One region of the Clostridium sp. LIBA-8553 genome, then DNA from elsewhere that is predicted to be linked to it. Evidence: a T-box and tRNA genes for the amino acid it is inferred to sense, from the RefSeq annotation. Region 1 holds a T-box; the other holds one or more tRNA genes.
The links. The T-box of region 1 lies ahead of trpS (tryptophan--tRNA ligase). A T-box ahead of a tRNA ligase gene usually reads a tRNA of that ligase, here a tRNA-Trp.

Region 1 (4,440 bases):
GCAATCTTTTCTATTTAAATTATGTATTTCTTTTGGACCATCAATAGATAATCCCACAAGAAAATTGTTCTCACTTAAAAATTTTGCCCACTTTTCATCTATTAAAGTTCCATTTGTTTGTATACTATTATATATTTTTAACCTCTTATGATTATACTTTTTCTGAAATCCAGTTAACTTTTCAAAAAATTCTAGTCCTGCTAAGGTCGGTTCTCCTCCCTGAAAAGCAAAACTACAATGTTCATCTGCCTCATTTAAAACTCTCTTGACCATATTTTCTAAAACTTCTTCTCTCATAATTCCATAACTCTTAACTTCTCTACTCTCGCTTAAAGAATGATAAAAGCAATAAGTACATTTTAAATTACATGCACTTGAAGCTGGCTTAATAAGCAAACTTAATGGTGGCATCCCAATTCCCCCTCTTAATTCTTTCATATTACTATAAAAGCTTTATTTATTCCTTTTAGTAAATTATCCTCTTCACTAATTAAATTTAAAAGTATTAATATTATTTAGTCACTATACCCCTTAAAACATAGTTCTTAACAACTTTTATATCTAGAAAAACCTTTACTTTCCCCCTATACTTTTACTAATTCTTCTTTTCCCAAAACTTGATGACTAGTCTTTTCATTTATTAATCTTACCACTTTATTCATTTCATATTGATCTCGTCCTTTAATTTTATATTCTTCGCCATTATTTAAAAATATAGTAATTAAATAAACATATCTATTAGCTGTATTATTTATGCTAATTTCTTTAACATCTTTAAAATTTAACGTTTTCTCTCCATTTACAAAAAGAACAAAATCATTCTTTCTTATAATAATAGTACTTTTAATATTTTCCTTTGTAGTATATATAACCATTCCAACACAAAAAATAATAGTTAATAATCTCCATATAATTGATGTAAGATTATCAGGTTCCCTTGCCATAACTCCAATTACCAAATCAAAAGCAAAAAATATTGTTAATACGTTTGATAGTTTATCATATAATAAACTAATACCTTTTGAATCTGTTTTTTTCTTTTCTAATTTAATAGCTTTTAATTGATTATTCCTATAAATAATCAATCCACCTAATATTAAAATACACATAATTAATCTGCCAATCATAAAATACTCCTTTGTTTACCCTTCTAAAAGTAAGTTCTCCCAAATCAAACTTCACAATTTGTTCATTTTCTTTATTATAGCATTTTTACAAATTAAAGAAAATATGAATTTTTCTGTATAAAAAATCACTAGATATAACTAAAGTAATATTTAAATAAGTGATTAGAATTTCATTTATTCTTTAATAAATATAACATTAAAAGGCTGAGACTGTTTTACCAATGGGCGTTTCGAAGCCTTAGTTATATTTATGGCAGAATGAATATAAATTCTTCACGAAATTCAATAATTACTAAGCTATATCTAGTGAACCTTTACTTAATAAAGCTATTAATTCCTATCTTGGGATTAATCCTATTTTCTTTTGCATTTTTCTTAATGTTTTCATTGCAGTATAATTTGCTTTTTCTGCACCACTCTTATATATTTCTTCTAAAGCTTTTTTATCACTTAATAAAGCCTTAACTTTTTCTTGAACTGGCGCTAATTCCTCAACTATTGCATCTCCAACATCCTTTTTGAAGTCAGCATATCCTTTTCCATTATACATTTCAACAACCTCTTCTGGAGTATTTCCTTTTATCGCACAAAGAATATTGATTAAATTCTTTACTCCTGGCTGTTCATCAGTATAGTTTACAACCCCAATACTATCTGTTACTGCTCTTGAAATTTTCTTTCTTATAACATTAGGTTCATCCATTATTAATATGAAACCATTTGGATTAGCATCTGATTTGGACATCTTTTTGCTTGGATCTTGTAAGTCCATTATTTTTGCTCCTTCTTTTGGAACATATCCATCTGGTATAGTGAATGTTGGACTATACGTATTATTAAATCTAGTAGCTATATCTCTTGCAAGCTCTAAATGTTGCATTTGATCTTTTCCCACTGGTACAAGATCTGCATTGTATAAAAGTATATCTGCTGCCATAAGAACTGGGTAATTAAATAATCCTGCTCCTATTGAATCTCCCATTTTCTTTGATTTATCTTTATATTGAGTCATTCTACTTAATTCACCCATGTATGAATTACATGTTAAAAGCCATGAAGCCTCTGAATGAGCTGGTACATGTGATTGGATAAATAAAGTGTTTTCTTCTGGTTTTATACCTGATGCTATGTATATAGCTAAAACTTCTAAAGTTCTTCTTCTTAAATCAGCTGGTAATTGTTTTACTGTTATTGCATGTAAATCAACAACACAGAAATAACAGTCATATTCCTCTTGTAATTTAGTCCAGTTTTTTATGGCTCCTAGATAATTTCCTAATGTTAAATCACCTGATGGTTTTATTCCACTAAAAATAATTTTTTTCTTATCTTCCATTACTACTCTGTCTCTATACTAAAACATAAAATTATATCAAGAGACAGATACACCTCCCTTATTTTAATTACTATATAAAATTTAACTTATTTTTCTTGAATAAAGCTCTTAATTAAATCTACGTTATTTAAAAACTTTAAATAGATCATCTTATTTATTAATTTAAAAATAAAAAAGTCCTATAAGCCATAAAGACTTATAGGACGAATATATCGTGGTACCACCTAATATTACAAAGATAAACTCTTTGCATCTCTACCTTGTAACGTAAGGATTACGATTTAGAATACTAAAAATTCCTCTAAACACCTCAAAGATCCATTCAACTTAATCATAACTATCATACTCTCAGCAACATATGACTCTCTGTAAGTCTGGTTTTAAGCCTACTAATTCTTTTCATAGATATTTTATATTAACTTTAATGTTATTTTATCATTTTTTTACTTTTAGTCAAGAATATTTCTTTTATTAAATTATTGATAAGTTAGAAATTATCTATATGCGCTAAACGCCCACATTAACATTAAATCAATATTTTCTTTATTTTTTTATTAATTTATCAATTTTATATTCTTATTATTTCATTTATAAAATATTTTTATTGATTTTATTTAACATTGTGATAATATATTATTATAACTTTTATAAATAAAATTAAAAATTACTCAAAGAATAATAATGAAATATTATAGAAAATTGTTACGAAATTTAATTTAATTATTTCAGAAAGATGAGGTGTATTATGAATAACAAAAGATCAGACTTTTTAGTAATCGGCTTTGCATTATTTTCAATGTTTTTAGGTGCAGGTAACCTTATTTTCCCTCCTTTTTTAGGAAGAAATTTAGGACCTGACTACTACTTAGGTATTATAGGCTTTATAATAACTGGTGTTGGTGTTCCTCTACTTGGAATACTATCTTCAATGAGAGTTAACGGAAAATTTGAATTATTCGGAGATAAAGTTGGTAAGAAGTTCTCATTAATATATTCAATAGCCTTGTTTATACTTATAGGACCATTATTGGCTATACCAAGAACAGCGGCTACTACATATGAATTGGCTTTTGCCCCTAACTTCCCTAACATAAATTATTTTGCAATAATAGTTGCTTACTTCTTAATAAACTTAATATTTGTATTAAAGCCATCAAAAGTTATAGATGTTTTAGGTAAATTCTTAACTCCTATATTATTAGCAATATTATTTTTCTTAATAGCTAAAGGAGTTCTTAATCCAATAGATGCCTTAACAACATCATATACTCCTGATGCTCTTTCTATATCATTACTTGAAGGATATCAAACAATGGATGCAATTGCAGCTGTTATATTCTCTTCAATAATATTAGGTTCAATAAAAGCTAAAGGATATACTGGTAAATCTAGTTTTAAAATACTTATTAAAGCTGCAGTTATTGCAATCGGAGGTTTGGCAATAATTTATGGTGGATTAATATTCCTTGGTGCTCATACTGGAAACCAAGCTTTAGATTTATCAAATTCTCAATTATTACTTTTCGTAGCTGAAAGTATTCTAGGACATGCAGGAGCAATATTAATAGGAATATCAATGGCATTAGCTTGCTTAACAACATCAATAGGATTACTTTCTGCTGGCGGAAGCTTCTTTGAAAGAGTTTCTAATGGAAAGCTACCATATAAATTCAATGTTATATTAATGACTATAACAAGTATATTCGTTGCTAGCATAGGATTAGATAACATAATATCATTATCAGCTACTTTACTTGGTATTATATATCCAGTAACAATAGTTCTTATATTATTAAATCTATTCCATAAGAGAATAACTAATCCACTTACTCCTAAAGTTACTGTATATGTTACTTTAACATTCAGTATATTAATAACTTTAGCTGGTTTTATACCTGGATTAGAAAACTTTGTTTCTTTACTTCCACTATACTCTAAAGGATTTGGCTGGTTATTACCTGCATTAGTAGGATTTAT
Region 2 (4,440 bases), 1.4 Mb from region 1:
TCATACTCATTTTTTAGTTCTGATTTTTTTAAATTTTCCTTTGATTTTTCCAACTCTTTAATATTACTATTTAAATTCTCTTTTTTTACTTTTAATTTATTTAAGTATATTTCATTATCTATGTTTTCTTCATGAATCATCACTCTTTTATATCGTTCTTCTAGGAGATTACTCTCCTTAACTTTTAATAAATCTAACTTTCCTGTTTTCCTCGAATTAGTTAATTGCTTTTTGTTTTCCTCCAAATTATTTTTTATCTTTTTATAAGAAATTTCATCTGCGCCACACTCTAAAATATTTATAATTTTATTTAACACATCATCCTGTTTAGAACTTTCTACATTACACCCCATTTGACTTATAAATAGAGTGTTTTTAAATCCCTCTCCAGATATATTTAATATGTCTTTTCCAGGTTCTTGCCAAGAGTATTGGTTTATTTTTTCTCCTGTTACATTGTTAAAAATATTTCCTTCATCGTATTTCTTAGTCTTACCAAAACTTCTATCTATTAAAAGCTCTTCATTTTCTACTTCTATAAGTAATTCTCCCGAAAACGCACTTTTTCCTATTGGAGTGTATTTGACTCTATCCGCTAAAGATTTTTTGCCTTTTTTGTTATCAACACCATATAACATAACCTTTATGAAAGATTGTAAAGTACTTTTACCACTTTCATTTTCACCATAAATTATATTAAATCCCTCTTTTAATTCTATTTCTTTATTTTCTAGTTTTCCAAAGGATTTCGCATTTATTTTTTTAATTATCATTTAAATTCACTTCTCCATTTAAAAGACTTTCCATACCAACTCTAAAAGCTATATCAAGTATTTCCTCATCCTCTTTTCCAGCTTCAAAAGCATCCTTCATTAAAGAACAAAAAATACCTTTAATTGAATATTCATTACTAAGCTCATCCATATCTATTTTAATTCTAGTAGAGTTTTCGATTTTACAATAAAAGAATTTTTCTCTAATTAAATTTTCTAATAAATCAGTATCAATTTTAAAATGCTCATCTATATTTCCTTTTAATATGACTTTGAATAAATTTTTTATTCTTGATTCCTTTGAAAAAGCACTTAATATTCTTTCAATTATTTCTTCCTTAGTCTCACATCCAGATACATCAACTTCTCTTACAAAATATTCTCTTTTATTCATTTTTACAAAATTTAAATCTACTGCTCCTAAAGTTACATTCCCTAATATTATTCCTCTGTCTCCAACTTCATCAAACCCTCTTCCCTCTGGACAACCTGGATATGCATAATAAGTTTTACCAATTTTCTTTATTCCTGAAAACTTATGAATGTGACCTAAGGCTATATAATCCATATTACTAGCTTCTATTTCTTTAAATAATAAAGGATTATATTCTCCACTTTCATTATTTCCTAACTCCCCATGTAGAAGCATAATTTTTATTAAATTCTTGTCCTCTTCCTGAACTTTAAAATTTTTAAGTTGTGATTCTCTAATATATTTATCATTAAATGATGCTCCATATATTACTGTATCTAATTCTGATATTTCTACTCTTTCCATTTGATTATTAAATATATAAACATTGTTTCCCCAATTAATCATATTATAAAAAGATTTTTTATTATAAGGATCGTGGTTTCCCGCCGCAATAAATACTTTTATATTATGTCTATTAAGTTTATCCATCTGATCTTTTATAAAAATAAGAGTACTCTTTTCTAAAGTATCATTGTCAAAAAGGTCTCCAGCTAAAAGAATTAAATCAACTTTTTCATCAATTCCTTTATTTATTATTTTACTAAAATTTTCTCTTAATTCTGCTCTTCTCATTACACCTATTTCTTTTGGTAATTCCTTAAAAGGAGTATCAAAATGAATATCACTACAATGTAATATTTTTACCTTTTTCAACAGCATGACACCTCACTTATTCCAATTTATTCTAATTTTATCATAGAGAATACCAAAAAAAAAGACTATCTAGAGGATGTTGCATCCTCTAGATAGCTTTTTTGCGGTAGAAGTTTAAGCTTCATGTTTTGGTGGTTTACCTTCCATAACACTTCCTCCTGCTATATCTTCAGAATCACTATGTAGGTTTTCTTCAATGGTCGTTTCTGCGGTTGTTTCTGCAATGCCCATATCTATTACCTCCTACTTTCCAATGAATCTTTTGTTTAGTTTAGTACTAGCGAAAGGGTCATTATTTTAACTGACTTTCATAAGCTTCTACCATTCTTTTTACCATTTCGCCGCCTACGGAACCACATTGTCTTGAACTTAGGTCTCCATTATAATCTGAGAATGGTACACCTAATTCTCTAGCTACCTCAGTCTTGAATTTACTTAATCCATTTTTTGCTTCTGGAACTAATGATGTTGACATTTCTAATTCCTCCTTTGGCTTTGGTAATTTGTAAGCTTGAAATTTGTTTATCTCTTGCTTACACTATTATATTAACCAGAATACAGATTATAAACCTATGAAATCTAAGGATTTTTTTCCATAAAATTCTTATAAAAATAAATTTAATCATAATAGAAACATCGTTATACTGAACTTTATTAAAATTAATTTTAAGCAAAAAAAAAATCAGTAAATTAATTTACTGATTTTCTGGCAGGGGCAGTAGGACTTGAACCCACAACCAATGGTTTTGGAGACCACTACTCTACCAATTGAGCCATACCCCTATAATATTATGTTATAAATTGTGTTAATTGGCAGGGGCAGTAGGACTCGAACCCACAACCAATGGTTTTGGAGACCACTACTCTACCAATTGAGCCATACCCCTGAACACAGAATTTATTATATATTAAAATTAAACTTAACGCAAGAGTTTTTTATGTAATTTTTTATTTTTAATAAAAAATACATTTTAATACATTAATAAAATAGCCTTCTATTTGCTAATAAAAGTAAAGTATATTCTATTTTAAATCTTATAAACAACCACCTACTAAAACTCTTCTAAAATATACTTTACTCTCTATTTTCAACTATTTTATTATGCTAATTTAAATCCTGAATCTTTTAATTTCTTCTTAATATTTTCAATGTCTCCATTCTTAATTCTAACTATAACTTCTTTAACCTCAGTTAAACTTTTTGTATCTACGATAACTACACTTAATATATCTCCCTCTTCTTGAGATATTATTTTAGTCATTTTTGATAATTGTCCTGGAACATCATATGTTCTTATAACTATTCTTTCTCCCTTATTAAGTCCAAAAGCATTGTTAAATTCTTTAAAAACTGCCTTATGAGTTAATATTCCCTTAAAATTATCAAATTCATCTACAACAGCAACAAAAGAAATTCTCATTTTTTCTAACATAGCTACTGCCTTTTCTATATGCTCTTCCTTACTTATTATAGGAATTTCTGTTTTAAAAATTTCTCCTACACTAACATTATTTAACAACTCTTCTTTGCCTAAATTACTTTTAAAGTAATGCTCATATATGCAGCTTTTAGAAACTGCTCCCCTAAATTTATTGCCATCTACTACAGGAATTGATAAAAAATTATTATCATCCATAATTTTCAATGCATCTTTAAGTCTAGTTTTAGAATTAACTAAATCAAGATTGTCCTTATTTGTCATAACAGCTTTTACTAACATACAAATCCCCCCAATTCCTAAATTCACATACTTTATAATAATATTATACTATTATCCTATTCCTTAGTTATCTAATTACATTAAATTTACTAAAGTATTAATTAAAGAGTCTTTTGCCCTTTAAAGGTTAATATTATAATAATTTTATGGATGTATGTTTTATTAAATCTCATAGAAAATTTAGCTTATTTAGAGTACATAATAAAACTTAAAATATCTTATTAAATCTAGCATCTCTTTTCTTTTTCTTTAAATTTGGATAGAATGATTACAGAGTGTTAATTTGAAAGGAGTTCTTTATGGAATTTATAGTAGATAGTGTAGATAAAACTATGCATATTGGAAGACAACTCGGTTCTCTTGTAAATAAAGGGGATATTCTTTGTTTAACTGGAGACTTAGGAACTGGCAAAACTCATATGAGCAAAGGAATTGCAGAAGGATTAGGAATTGACGAACACATAACTAGTCCAACTTTTAATATAGTTAATGAATATCACAGCGGAAGACTAACTCTTTACCATTTTGATGTTTATAGAGTTAATGATCCTGATGAAATTGAAGCAATAGGTTTTGATGAATATATCTTTGGTGATGGTGTAAGCTTAATCGAATGGGCTAACTATATAGAAGAACTTATACCAGAAGAATATATACATATTAAAATTGAAAAATTACCTGATATGGGTGAGAACTTTAGAAAAATAACTATTGACGGTTATGGAAATAGATATAATTACATAAAGGAGATAAAAGAATGTTAGTATTAGCCATTGACTCTTCTTCTAGCACTGCTACATGTGCCTTAGTAAATGAA

Region 2: it encodes a tRNA-Trp, which carries the amino acid that the T-box ahead of trpS (tryptophan--tRNA ligase) is inferred to sense. The anticodon was not compared.

What each region holds. Positions count from the first base shown of each region.
Region 1 covers NZ_CM173489.1:713,114-717,553, reverse strand. The annotation lists gene AC2JAQ_RS02990 (anaerobic sulfatase maturase) at 1-411, opposite strand, end outside; gene AC2JAQ_RS02985 (hypothetical protein) at 585-1,127, opposite strand; gene trpS (tryptophan--tRNA ligase) at 1,465-2,463, opposite strand; T-box leader at 2,660-2,875, opposite strand; gene brnQ (branched-chain amino acid transport system II carrier protein) at 3,209-4,440, shown strand, end outside.
Region 2 covers NZ_CM173489.1:2,936,990-2,941,429, forward strand. The annotation lists gene AC2JAQ_RS13110 (AAA family ATPase) at 1-773, opposite strand, end outside; gene AC2JAQ_RS13115 (metallophosphoesterase family protein) at 763-1,908, opposite strand; gene AC2JAQ_RS13120 (alpha/beta-type small acid-soluble spore protein) at 2,195-2,377, opposite strand; tRNA gene AC2JAQ_RS13125 (tRNA-Trp) at 2,610-2,685, opposite strand; tRNA gene AC2JAQ_RS13130 (tRNA-Trp) at 2,714-2,789, opposite strand; gene AC2JAQ_RS13135 (CBS domain-containing protein) at 3,003-3,623, opposite strand; gene tsaE (tRNA (adenosine(37)-N6)-threonylcarbamoyltransferase complex ATPase subunit type 1 TsaE) at 3,923-4,387, shown strand; gene tsaB (tRNA (adenosine(37)-N6)-threonylcarbamoyltransferase complex dimerization subunit type 1 TsaB) at 4,381-4,440, shown strand, end outside.